DNA from 3 places in the Rhizobium sp. SG2393 genome. Region 2 is predicted to be linked to each of the others. Evidence: predicted binding sites of a transcription regulator. Region 2 holds the regulator's gene; each other region holds the start of a gene.
What was found. The regulator LexA, encoded in region 2, represses DNA repair genes until DNA is damaged. The targets are predictions, from matches to a motif close to TGTTCNNNNTGTGTTCNG.

Region 1 (4,194 bases), on a different contig from region 2:
CCGAGACGGCGAAGTCGATGTTGATGACGATGTCCGACAGCGCCGAGGCGACCAGCGTCCAACCGGTGACGGTCATGGCGCGGTGCGAGGGGCCGACGCCGTCGAGGCGGGCCGTCGCCAGCCGGTCCGGTCCGCCGCGCGCCAAGAGAAGGACAGCCGCGCCATAGGCGGCGAATTCGATGATGATCAGCAGCCCCACGCCATCGCGCCAGAACAGCAGGAGCAGGATGACGGCAAACGGAAAGCCAAGATGCGGCCAGTCGGAAAGGCCGGGTCGCCCGCGACCGTTCGCCAGCCCGCGGAAGGCGATATAGGCGAGCGGCGGCACCGCGGTGCCGACCACCGCCATCAGCGGCAGAAGCTCTGTCATGCCATAGCCCCAGCGCGCGCCGACGAGCAGCGATTGCAGGCCATAGACGCCGTAGAGCAGCAGAAAGGTGGTCGCATCGTCACCCCGTTCGGCCGCCCCGCGCACCAGCCGCACGGCAAAGACGAAGAGCAGCACCACAATGACGAAGGGGAGGGGGATCAACAGCACGCGGCAGGTCTTTCATCAGGCATCAGGCGTGGTCTGACCTTTATCGCGATCCGGCGCGACCTGAAACACGTTCGAGGTCGCCGGTTTTTCGGTGTGGCGGGAAAAGGAAGCGGTGTTCAACCGAGCCTGAAAGGCACTGCCATGACCGACCCCGATCCGAAGCCCCACGCCGCGCCCCGGCCGTCCTTCCTCCGTCGCCTGCTGAAGCGCAAGGCCTTCACCATTCCCGCCGGCATCGTGCTCGCCATCATCCTGCTCGATGCCGGCAATGGCCTCTTCACTCGCAAGACGCTCGCCGCCGGCCCCCTCGACACCACTGCGGTCGAACGCATCGCCGTCAAGGGTGCGGCAAGCCGCATCACGATCACCGCCGACCCGTCCAGACCCTTCGAGGCGCGCCTGACGGGCGAGCGTTCCGGCTGGGGCGCGGCCTGGCGTTCGGCCTGGTTCGCCCATGACTGCACGCCCGGCGCCAGCCTTGTCGTCAATGCCGGCACGCTGGACGTCGATACCGGCCGAGCGCCTTACGACTTCGGCCTGGACGATTGCACGCTGACGCTGTCGGCCAATGTCCGCCCCGAGGCCGCCGTCATGATTGACCAGAAGGCCGCGGCCATCACGCTCGCCGGCGATTTCTCCAGCCTCGACATCCGTTCCGATGCGGGCGATGTCCGCGTCGATGGCCATGCCGACCTCATCTCGCTTTCCGGCGCCGCGCTGCGCGCCCGCATCGCCTTCGATACGGTGCGCAACAACGAGACGATCCGGCTGATGGGCGCGATGATGGAGGCCGGCCTCACCTTCCCGCCGGGCACCGCCATCGCCTACCTCGTGGAAGCGACCGCCTCTTACATCGACAGCAAACTGCCCAATACCCCGGGCGCCAAGCCCGCCGTCGAAATCCGCGGCGACATGGTTCACGCGACGATCCGGTGACGGGGCAAGCCCTGTAAGGGCGCAGAAGGACGAGGACGTCCTCAGATCGCCTTGGTGCCGCGAGTCTTGGAGGCCTTGGTGAACTTGCGGATCACCATGTCGCGCTTCAGTTTCGAGATGTGGTCGATGAAGAGCGTGCCGTTGAGGTGGTCGATCTCGTGCTGCAGGCAGGTGGCGAGCAGGCCGTCGGCATCGATGGTCTGCATCTTGCCGTCGCGATTGACGAATTCGACGGTGAGCGTGGCGGGGCGCTCGACCTCGGCGTAGTAGTCCGGAATCGAGAGGCAGCCTTCCTCGTACACGGATCGCTCATCCGACGATTTGAGGATCGTCGGGTTGATCACCACCAGCGGCTGCTTCTCCTCGCCCTCCTTGGAGACGTCGATGACCAGGAGCCGGCGCGGCACGCCGATCTGGATGGCCGCAAGGCCGATGCCGGGTGCATCATACATGGTTTCCAGCATGTCGTCGGCAAGCTTGCGCACCGCATCGTCCACGGTGGCGACGGGTTCGGACACCTGCTTCAGCAGGGGATCGGGCAGGATGATGATCGGCTTGATGGTCATGGCGCTCCCATAGCTCATCTTTTTTGCGGATGGAATTCGCCTCACGGCAAAATTTGCGGGCCCGACCGGCAGGCCGCGCGGTTTCATCAGTATGTTCACGTTTTGATCTGGATCCTGCCACGGGATCTGCTAGGCTCCGCTTATGGAACAGTCCCTTTCGCTTCATGCGCCGCTTTTCGTCATCGCCGGCCAGCCGGTCAGCGCCGGGCTCCTGCTTGCCGTTGTCCTGCCGCTCGCCGTGGTTCTCCTCGTCGTCTGGCGGCTTGCGCGTCGCGGGGAGGGTGCGGATGACGAGCGCCTGGCTGTGCTGCTGGCGACGCAGGCGGAGATGCAGGGGCGGATCGCCGCGCTCGCCGATGTCTTCGGCACGCGGCAGGCGGAGATGAACCGGGCGATCGGCGAACGGCTCGATTGCATGAGCGACCGGATCGGCGCGACACTCGGCGAACAGACCCGCGCCACGCATGACAATCTGCGCCGCCTGCAGGAGCGGCTGGCGGTGATCGATACGGCCCAGGCCAATATCCAGACGCTGGCGAAAGACATGGCGGGCCTGCAGGCCATTCTCGCCAACAAGCAGACGCGCGGTGCCTTCGGGCAGGCGCGCATGGAAGCGATCGTCGCCGATGGCCTGCCGAGCGGTGCCTATGCCTTCCAGGCAACGCTCTCGAATGGCGCGCGGCCGGACTGCGCCATCCGCATGCCGAACGGCCAGCCGCCGCTGGTCATCGACGCGAAGTTTCCGCTGGAAGCGTGGAACAGTTTTCGCGCGGCGAGCGACCCCGAGGCCGCCCGCATTGCCGCCCAGCGCTTTCGCCGCGATGTGGAGGTGCATATCCGCGATATCGCCCAGAAATATCTGCTGCCGGGCGAAACGCAGGATACCGCCTTCCTCTTCGTGCCTTCCGAAGCGATCTTCGCCGATATCCACGAACGTTTCGAGCAGGTGGTGGAGCGCGCCCAGCACCAGCGCATCGTCATCGTCTCGCCCTCGCTGATGATGCTGTCGATCCAGCTGATCCAGTCGATCCTGCGCGACCAGCGGCTGCGGGAAGAGGCGCATCTGATCCAGGGTGAGGTGCGCCACCTGATGGCGGATCTCGCGCGCCTCGACGAGCGTGTCCAGAAACTGCGCGGTCACTTCGCCCTGACCCAGCGCGATGTCGAGGAGATCGTCACCTCCACCGAAAAGCTCAAACGGCGTGGCGACCGGATCGAGGCGTTGGAGCTGGCCTCCGATGCCGCGCCAGCGAAGCCTTCGAGTGATGCAGCCCAACCCGTCGAAAGCCGGCTCGGGGCGCTCCGGTTGCGGGTGGTTGACGAGGACTGATCCTCTCGGGCAGTGTCCGGCCGATTGCACGGGAGGCGATCGCGGCCGGCGTCCGGCTCTCCTTCGGAGGCATGGGCACGGCGGGATCTGTCCCGTGTTCGACACGAACGGCAGGACCCAGCACCCATGATCACCGTCTTCGGCTCCATCAACATGGACCTTATCGCCACCACCGAGCGCCTGCCGAAGCCGGGCGAGACGGTTGCCGGTTCCGGCTTTTCTACGGCCGCCGGCGGCAAGGGCGCCAATCAGGCGCTGGCTGCCCGCCGGGCCGGTGCCGCGGTGCGCATGGCCGGTGCCGTCGGCTCCGACAATTTCGCCGAGCCGGCGCTGGCGCTGATGCGTGAAGCCGGTGCCGATCTCTCAGCCGTCAGGACATCCGATCTCCCGACCGGCACCGCCCATATCCTTGTCGGCGGTGATGGCGAGAACGTCATCGTCGTCGTCGCCAGCGCCAACGGCACTGTGAGCGTCGATGACGCCCGTGCCGCCGTGGCCGCGATGGAGGCCGGCGACACGCTGATGCTGCAACTCGAAATTCCGGCGGCAAGCGTCGAGGCGGCCATCGCCGCCGCCCGCGAAAAGGGCGTGCGCTCCGTCATCAACATCGCCCCGCTGACATCCGATGCGGCCCGCCTCGGCCGCCTTGCCGATATCGTTGTGGCAAACGAGACCGAGTTCGAGCGTCTCGCCGGTGTTGAGGGCATGGACGCCGAGCGCCGGGAAGCCGAGATGCGCAAGCTGCACGGCGAAACCGGCCAGACGCTGATCGTCACGCTCGGCGCGGACGGCGTCATCGCCATCCGGGACGGTATCGTTCGCCG
Region 2 (4,194 bases):
TGGCTCCAGAAGGACGAAAAGGGGAACGGGACTGCCAAGGCTCGGCGTGGACAGCCGGTGTCATCGTGTTCTACGCGACGACAATGTGACCGGACCTGTCGCATTTTGTGAACAGTGCGTTCGCAGGCCGCGACTGGCCGATCGATGCCAATCTGTTAGAACGTTTCGCCAGGGACGGGCAAGCGATTTGCCCGCAAACAGATTGTTCGCAAACACCAAGGAGACGACGATGGCAAAGGTACTGGTTCTCTACTATTCCGCTTACGGCCACATTGAAACCATGGCCAATGCCGTTGCCGAAGGTGCACGCTCGGCCGGTGCCGACGTGACCGTCAAGCGCGTTCCGGAACTCGTCTCCGAAGACGTCGCCAAGGCCTCGCACTACAAGCTCGACCAGGCCGCCCCGATCGCCACCGTCGACGAACTCGCCGACTACGACGCCATCATCGTCGGCGCCGGCACGCGCTACGGCACGGTCGCCTCGCAGATGCGCAATTTCTGGGACCAGACCGGCGGCCTGTGGTTCAACGGCAAGCTGGTCGGCAAGGTCGGCGCCATGTTCACCTCCACGGCCACCCAGCATGGCGGCCAGGAAACGACGATCATGGGCTTCATCCCCACCTTCCTGCACCATGGCATGGTCTTCGCCGGCCTGCCCTACGCCTTCCAGGGCCAGATGGGCGTTGAAGCCGTCAAGGGCAATTCGCCCTACGGCGCCTCCACCATCACCGACGGCGACGGCTCGCGCCAGCCCTCCGAAATCGAGCTGGAAGGCGCCCGCTACCAGGGCGCCCACGTCGCCAAGCTCTCTTCCAAGCTCTCGGCCTGATCCATCCGGCCTGTGCCCCTCCGGAGCCCTGCCTGCAGCCATGCAGGCAGGGCTCTTTTCGTTGTCGTCTCCCCTCGCCCGCAAGGCGTGTCCGCGGCGCCGTCTCCCGTGATAGACTGTCGCCGTCTGCGCGACGGAACCGGTCGGCCCTGCGCGTCGTTTTCCCGCTGCACCGGCAACGGCGCCGAAGGATGCCCCCCGAGGAGAACCCCAAGGAGAACCCGATGACAGTCATTCGCTACACGATCGTCGAACATGACGGCGGCTGGGCCTACCAGCTCGACGGCGCCTTTTCCGAAAGCTTCCCCACCCACAAGGCAGCCCTGCGCGCCGCCAAGATCGCGGCCATCGAGCAGCAGGTGGGCGGCGAGGATGCCGAAATCCTCTATCAGGACGACAAGGGCAACTGGCACACCGAACACGCCGATGGCGGCGACCGCCCCGAGACCGAAGTCGTCGACGGCTGAGATCGCAACGGTCACCATCCTGATTCGGCAGCAACCACACACGCCTTGCCTGAATCGCCACATTCGGGCATGAGGGCCCGGATGTGGCCGCTTGCCGAAACTGGTAGACGGAAGGCACTTAAAATGCCTCGGGCAACGCCCGTGTGGGTTCGATTCCCACAGCGGCCACCAGAATTTCAGCCTAACCGCCCCGCCTTCATCCTTTCTTAGCCCCTTGCGGAACACAAATGGAACAGATAGTGTCCGTTCTGGATTTGTTTCCGATTCTGGAGGCCAAGCATGCTGACCCGCAAGCAACAGGAACTGCTGCTCTTCATCCATGAGCGGATGAAGGAATCCGGCGTTCCGCCATCCTTCGACGAGATGAAGGATGCGCTCGATCTGGCCTCCAAGTCGGGCATCCATCGCCTGATCACGGCACTGGAAGAACGCGGCTTCATCCGCCGCCTGCCGAACCGGGCGCGCGCGCTCGAGGTCATCAAGCTGCCGGAAGCCTACCAGCCGACGCTCGCGCCCCGCCGCGGCTTTTCGCCAAGCGTCATCGAAGGCTCGCTCGGCAAGACGGCACCGGCTGCGGCCAACGTGCAGCCCCCCAGGCCGGCCGCAAAGAGCGAGGATGGCGGATCCGTCTCCGTTCCCGTCATGGGGCGCATCGCAGCCGGCGTGCCCATCTCCGCCATCCAGAACACCACCCACGAAATCGCCGTGCCCATGGAAATGCTCGGCAACGGGGACCACTACGCGCTGGAGGTGAAGGGCGATTCGATGATCGAGGCCGGCATTCTCGACGGCGACACGGTCATCATCCGCAATTCCAGCACCGCCAACCCGGGCGAGATCGTCGTCGCCCTCGTGGATGACGAGGAAGCAACCCTCAAGCGCTTCCGCCGCAAGGGTGCCTCCATCGCGCTCGAGGCCGCCAACCCCGCCTACGAGACCCGCATCTTCGGTCCCGACCGCGTCAAGATCCAGGGCAAGCTCGTCGGCCTCATCCGCCGCTACCACTGACACGCACGCCGCCCGTCGCTCCGGGCAGCCGGGCCTCATCGCATCAGGACCGGCGTCGGCCGGCAGGGCGTCACAGGCCTGTCGTGGACGAAACGCAAAAATCCCCCGGTTTGATTGGAGAGCGCTTGCGCTTACTTTGAAATCGGTCTAAACGCCCCTCACATCCGGCGACAAGCCGGACCGCAGCGAGGCCTCGTGGCGGAGTGGTGACGCAGAGGACTGCAAATCCTTGTACCCCGGTTCAATTCCGGGCGAGGCCTCCAACAAACTCAAGAGCTTGACGGACGACACCAAGGCGCGCGCTGAGCGCGTCCGCGGCCTTCTGCGCGGCGCTGGCGAATGCCGCAAGGTGCCTGTCGGCGCTCAAGCTGTCAGCCCTCAGTAAGCTTCGACGGGATGGTGCCGTGGTCTGGCGGCTCGCTTGGCAGAGCAACGGCCACGCGGCGCGGCCCGTACGAGCATCCAGACGCACTCCCCGCATCGCAATGCGCGGCCTCATATTGAAACGGGCGGCCCCACATCAAAAAGGGGCGGCCTTGCGGCCACCCCTTGTGTCCTGTCGACATCTCCTGCCGACGGCTGCAAATCAGAGTTCCGGGCAGCCACGCACGTTGGCGAACACGATTTCATCCGGGCCGCGGCGCGTCATGCCTTCAACAACGATCCGGCGCGGCGTCACACGCACGACCTCGGGATCGCGCAGGCCGGCCTGGCGGGCGGCGAAGCGGGCTTCGCGCTCGCTGCAGCCACGGGCGCGGTCACGCAGACGATCGCGCTCGGCCTCGCGGTCGCGAACGATCGGACGCACGCCATCGGGGCCGATCCTCAGTTCGAGATCCTGGGCGGCGGCCGGTGCGACACCCGCGAAAGTGCCCATGGTCATGGCAATGGCAAGCGCCGAAACAGAGAGAATCGTCTTCATGAAGCCTCCTCGCCCATCTGTGATACGGGCAGTGTTGATCCTGTCGGCGGCTCTTGAGTTTGCTCATGGGATGAGCCGCCGGTTTTCGGGAGGGGTAACGCACGGAATGAAGGCTGGTTCCGGCGCGCAACGGTTTTTGATGAGGGGATGCTTACGAATCGCGGCGCGTCTGTCCCTGGCGCTGCTGCCGGCGGCGCGCCCACCACACGGCAAGGCGCCGGCGCCATCGCCGCACGGCCGGCAGGTCGTTGGACAGCACGAGAAGACCGAGCGGCACCATCCAGAAGCCGAGAATCGGCAGAAAGCCCAGGCAGCCGAAGATGATCAGCGCAATGCCGATGCCGATGCGCAGGCCCCGCGACTGCGGCAGGCGCATGCCAAAGGAGCCCAGCATCAGCTTGCCGGTGCGAGGATCGATGCCGAAACGCGGCTTCGGCTTGTCGTTGCTCTCATGTGTCTGTGTCATGGTGCCGGGAGATGGTTGCTTGTCCACAGTTTGGCAAGGGCTGGAGCCCGACACGGCCGATTCATTGCGGGCCGAATGCATTTTTTTGATTTTTGCGCTTGGCAAATCCGGAAAGCATCAGTATGAGCAGCACCACATCAGCGGCGCAAGCAAACGCCTTCGCCGCAGACGTTCCCTGGTAGCTCAGCGGTAGAGCATTCGACTGTTAATCGACAGGTCGCCGGTTCGAATCCGGCCCGGGGAGCCAAATTCTTCCAAACTTTTCCGTTGATGAGAGAAAAACTCACGCCCATGTGAGCCGCTTCTTGTTGATCGGATTCTCATTTCAGGAAATGATCGGACGAGGTGAAACCTTTGATCCGGGAACACCGTACCTGCGTACACGGTCGGCAATCTCGAAAGTCAGGGTTTTGAATGTCAACGGAAAATCAGGAATCAACAGATCGCGGGCGGTACACCCCCGTCATCGTGTGGTTCCGGCGTGACCTGCGCCTGTCCGACA
Region 3 (4,194 bases), 250 kb from region 2:
CGCGCGCCCATCACGCGCCGCGCCGCCGCCTTGTAGAGCGTCTCGATCAGGAAAGTCGATTTGCCGCCGCCGGACACCCCGGTCACGGCCGTAAAGACGCCGAGCGGAATGGCGGCCGTGACGGATTTGAGGTTGTTGGCGCGCGCACCGACGACCTTCAGCTCCTTCTTCTTTTTCGGCTTGCGGCGCTCGGCCGGCACCGCGACATTCAGTTCGCCCGAGAGATACTTGCCCGTGAGCGAGGCCGGGTTGGCCATGATCTCCGCCGGCGTTCCCGCGGCCACGACGCGTCCGCCATGGATGCCGGCGGCCGGACCGATATCGACCACGTAATCGGCCGTCAGGATCGCATCCTCGTCGTGTTCCACGACGATCACGGTGTTGCCGATGTCGCGCAGGTGCCGCAGCGTGTCGAGCAGGCGCGCATTGTCGCGCTGATGCAGGCCGATCGACGGCTCGTCCAGCACGTAGAGCACGCCGGTCAGCCCCGAGCCGATCTGCGAGGCGAGGCGAATGCGCTGGCTTTCGCCGCCCGACAGCGTGCCGGAATTGCGCGACAGCGAGAGATAGTCGAGGCCGACATCGTTGAGGAACCGCAGGCGGTCTCGGATTTCCTTGAGAATACGGACCGCAATCTCGTTCTGCTTGGTGTTCATGCGCTCCGGCAGCGTCTCGAACCAGTCGCGCGCCACGCGGATCGACATGGCGCAGACCTCGCCGATATGCAGCCTGTCGATCTTGACGGCCAGGGCTTCCGGCTTCAGGCGATAGCCGTTGCAGGCCGGGCAGGGGGCGGCCGACATGAAGCGCTCGATTTCCTCGCGCGCCCAGGCGCTGTCGGTCTCCTTCCAGCGCCGCTCCAGATTGGGCACGATGCCCTCGAAGGTCTTCACCGTCTTGTAGGAGCGTGCGCCATCCTTGTAGTCAAACTCGACCTTGTCCTGCGTGCCATGCAGGATCGCGTTCTGCGCGGCTTCCGTGAGATCGCTCCAGCGGCTCGAAAGCTTGAATCCATAGACCTTTCCGAGCGCTTCCAGCGTCTGGTTGTAGTAGGGCGAGGACGACTTGGCCCAAGGCGCGATCGCCCCGTCCTTCAGCGTGCGATGCGCTTCCGGAACGATCAGGTTCTCGTCGATCTTCTGCTGGCTCCCGAGACCGTCGCAGGTCGGGCAGGCGCCGAAGGGATTGTTGAAGGAAAACAGCCGCGGCTCGATTTCCGGGATGGTGAAACCGGAGACAGGGCAGGCGAATTTTTCCGAGAACAGGACCCGCTCATGCGTCTCGTTCAGCGACTTGTTGGCAGAACCGCCGGCCGAGGTTTCCTCCGGCGGCAGTGGCTTGTCGGCAAATTCGGCCACCGCGAGACCATCGGCAAGCTTCAGGCAGGTCTCCAGACTGTCGGCAAGGCGGGCGGCGAGATCCGGCCGAACAACGACACGGTCAACGACCACGTCGATATCGTGCTTGTACTTCTTGTCGAGCGCCGGAGCCTCGGCGATTTCATAGAACTGCCCGTCGATCTTGACGCGCTGGAAGCCCTTCTTCATGAGCTCGGCAAGTTCCTTCTTGTACTCGCCCTTGCGGCCACGCACCATCGGCGCAAGGATGTAAAGCCTTGTTCCCTCGCCGAAATCCAGAATGCGGTCCACCATCTGGCTGACCGTCTGGCTCTCGATCGGCAGGCCCGTCGCCGGCGAATAGGGCACGCCCACGCGCGCGAACAGAAGGCGCATGTAGTCGTAGATTTCCGTGACCGTACCGACCGTGGAACGCGGGTTCTTCGATGTCGTCTTCTGCTCGATGGAGATCGCCGGCGACAGGCCGTCGATCTGGTCGACATCCGGCTTCTGCATCATTTCCAGGAACTGGCGCGCATAGGCCGAGAGGCTTTCGACATAGCGCCGCTGCCCCTCGGCATAGATCGTGTCGAAGGCAAGCGAGGATTTTCCCGAGCCGGAAAGGCCGGTCATCACGATCAGCTTGTTGCGCGGCAGATCGAGATCGACACCCTTGAGATTGTGCTCGCGGGCGCCGCGAATGGAAATGGTCTTCAGTTCGCTCATGATATCCAGCGTCGGTTTCGGCAGTCCCTCATGTAGGGTTTCTGCCGCGCCTGTCCATCGGGCATGGGGTCATCTGGGGAGGAATGTCGCCTATCCGTGCCCGTTTCCGATTCGGTTGACAAGAGAATAGGGGATGTTTAGAACAAAAAAAGAACAAATTATCCGGCGCCGGGGATTATTGCTGTGGATTGACCCCTGAGGCAGGGTTGCGCGGGTGACCGTGCGGCGGCCGGATGTCTATGATGGCGCCAATTTCGGCGGGCGGCCGGCAGGTGTTCCGGCGCGCCCCTCAACAGGGACGAAGAGTATGGCTGGTAGCGTCAACAAGGTAATTCTGGTCGGAAATGTCGGGGCAGACCCGGAAATCCGCCGCACGCAGGATGGCCGCCCGATCGCCAACCTGCGCATCGCCACCTCCGAGAGCTGGCGCGACCGCAATTCCGGCGAACGTCGCGAGAAGACCGAATGGCACACCGTCGTCGTCTTCAATGAAGGCCTCTGCAAGGTGGTCGAGCAATACGTCAAGAAGGGCGCCAAGCTCTATATCGAAGGCGCGCTGCAGACCCGCAAGTGGCAGGATCAGAACGGCAATGACCGCTATTCTACTGAAGTGGTGCTGCAGGGCTTCAACTCGACGCTGACCATGCTGGATGGTCGTGGCGAAGGCGGCGGCGACCGCCGCATGTCCGGCGGCGGCAACGACTATGGCGGCTCCTCCTTCGGGTCTGGCCCCTCCTATGACGATTACGATCGCCCGCAGTCCTCCGGTGCCAGCGCCGGCAGCGGCCGCCAGTCCTCCTCCGGCGCCAGCAATTTCTCGCGCGACATGGATGACGACATCCCGTTCTGAGGCGGCGGGAACCTGACGCATGTCGCCTGAAAGTGTGCCGCGGTTTCAGGAAAAGACATGCAAAAACAGAATTTTACAGCATGACGCGTGAAGCCCGTATCAGGCGGCTTGTTGTAGTGTTCTTGGCAGGCCCGGGTGCCGGCTGGGCTTGCTGTGAGGCGGAGTGAGCGGCGTCGGCTTGTCACGGATGCCGTGTGTTCTGACTGCGGGGCGCGGCCATGGACGCTTGCGGCGGTCTGAACCGCGCGCCGGGTATATCGGGCGATACGGGTGCTGCCGACCGGATGAAGGACGGCGGTCCGGCGCAGCGCTAGCAGGCCGGCCGGCTGTTAAATCCGCAATTCTTTCCGTCTTTTAACTTTGCTTGCCCGATCCGCCATCCTATTTCTGGCATCCGGACCCCATCGTTTCAGGATCGCTTCAATGCCATTCTTCAGGACCTTCTCGCCGCGTTCCCTTCTGTACGGTCTGGCCTGTGCCGGCCTTTTCGGCATCGGCGTGGCCGGTACGGCGCTTGTCGCCGAACGGCTGGACCTGCTTCCGGGCGCGGCCGTTGCGCAGACGACAGGCGCCGAGACCAAGCGGCTGCCGGCCGATCGCGCCGAAATGCAGATGTCCTTTGCGCCGCTGGTGAAGCAGACGGCCAATGCGGTGGTCAACGTCTATGCCGAGCGCATGGTGCAGCAGCGCTCGCCCTTTGACGGCGACCCCTTCTTCGAGCAGTTCTTCGGCCAGCGCATGCCGAACCGCACCGAGAAACAGTCCTCGCTCGGTTCCGGTGTCATCGTCGGCGCCAATGGCATCGTGGTCACCAACAATCACGTGATCGAGGGCGCGGATGACATCAAGGTCGCGCTCGCCGATGGCCGCGAATTCGCCAGCACCGTCGTGATGAAGGATGACCGCCTCGACCTCGCCGTCCTCAAGATCAAGTCGGATACGAAATTCGACACGATCCCGATCGGCGACAGCGATGCCGTCGAGGTCGGGGATCTCGTTCTCGCCATCGGCAATCCCTTCGGCGTCGGCCAGACGGTCACGAGCGGCATCGTCTCGGCGCTCGCCCGCAATCAGGTCGTCTCCGGCGACTTCGGCTTTTTCATCCAGACGGATGCGGCGATCAATCCGGGCAATTCAGGCGGCGCGCTGATCGACATGAAAGGCCAGCTCATCGGCATCAATACCGCGATCTTCTCGCGCGGCGGCGGCTCGAACGGTGTTGGTTTCGCCATTCCCGCCAATCTCGTGCGCTCCTTCGTGACCTCGGCGGAAGGCGGCAGC

Region 1: the regulator LexA is predicted to act here: its motif matches at 2,133-2,150, upstream of ACED18_RS08885 (DNA recombination protein RmuC).
Region 3: the regulator LexA is predicted to act here: its motif matches at 2,202-2,219, upstream of uvrA (excinuclease ABC subunit UvrA).

Annotation. Positions count from the first base shown of each region.
Region 1 covers NZ_JBHGAP010000002.1:38,685-42,878, reverse strand. The annotation lists gene ACED18_RS08900 (helix-turn-helix domain-containing protein) at 1-538, opposite strand, end outside; gene ACED18_RS08895 (hypothetical protein) at 680-1,474, shown strand; gene def (peptide deformylase) at 1,516-2,040, opposite strand; gene ACED18_RS08885 (DNA recombination protein RmuC) at 2,183-3,370, shown strand; gene ACED18_RS08880 (ribokinase) at 3,497-4,194, shown strand, end outside.
Region 2 covers NZ_JBHGAP010000001.1:819,786-823,979, forward strand. The annotation lists gene wrbA (NAD(P)H:quinone oxidoreductase type IV) at 230-829, shown strand; gene ACED18_RS03925 (DUF2188 domain-containing protein) at 1,054-1,296, shown strand; tRNA gene ACED18_RS03930 (tRNA-Leu) at 1,382-1,467, shown strand; gene lexA (transcriptional repressor LexA) at 1,576-2,304, shown strand; tRNA gene ACED18_RS03940 (tRNA-Cys) at 2,494-2,567, shown strand; gene ACED18_RS03945 (hypothetical protein) at 2,891-3,226, opposite strand; gene ACED18_RS03950 (hypothetical protein) at 3,378-3,692, opposite strand; tRNA gene ACED18_RS03955 (tRNA-Asn) at 3,865-3,939, shown strand; gene ACED18_RS03960 (cryptochrome/photolyase family protein) at 4,107-4,194, shown strand, end outside.
Region 3 covers NZ_JBHGAP010000001.1:573,209-577,402, forward strand. The annotation lists gene uvrA (excinuclease ABC subunit UvrA) at 1-2,063, opposite strand, end outside; gene ACED18_RS02745 (single-stranded DNA-binding protein) at 2,371-2,913, shown strand; gene ACED18_RS02750 (DegQ family serine endoprotease) at 3,520-4,194, shown strand, end outside.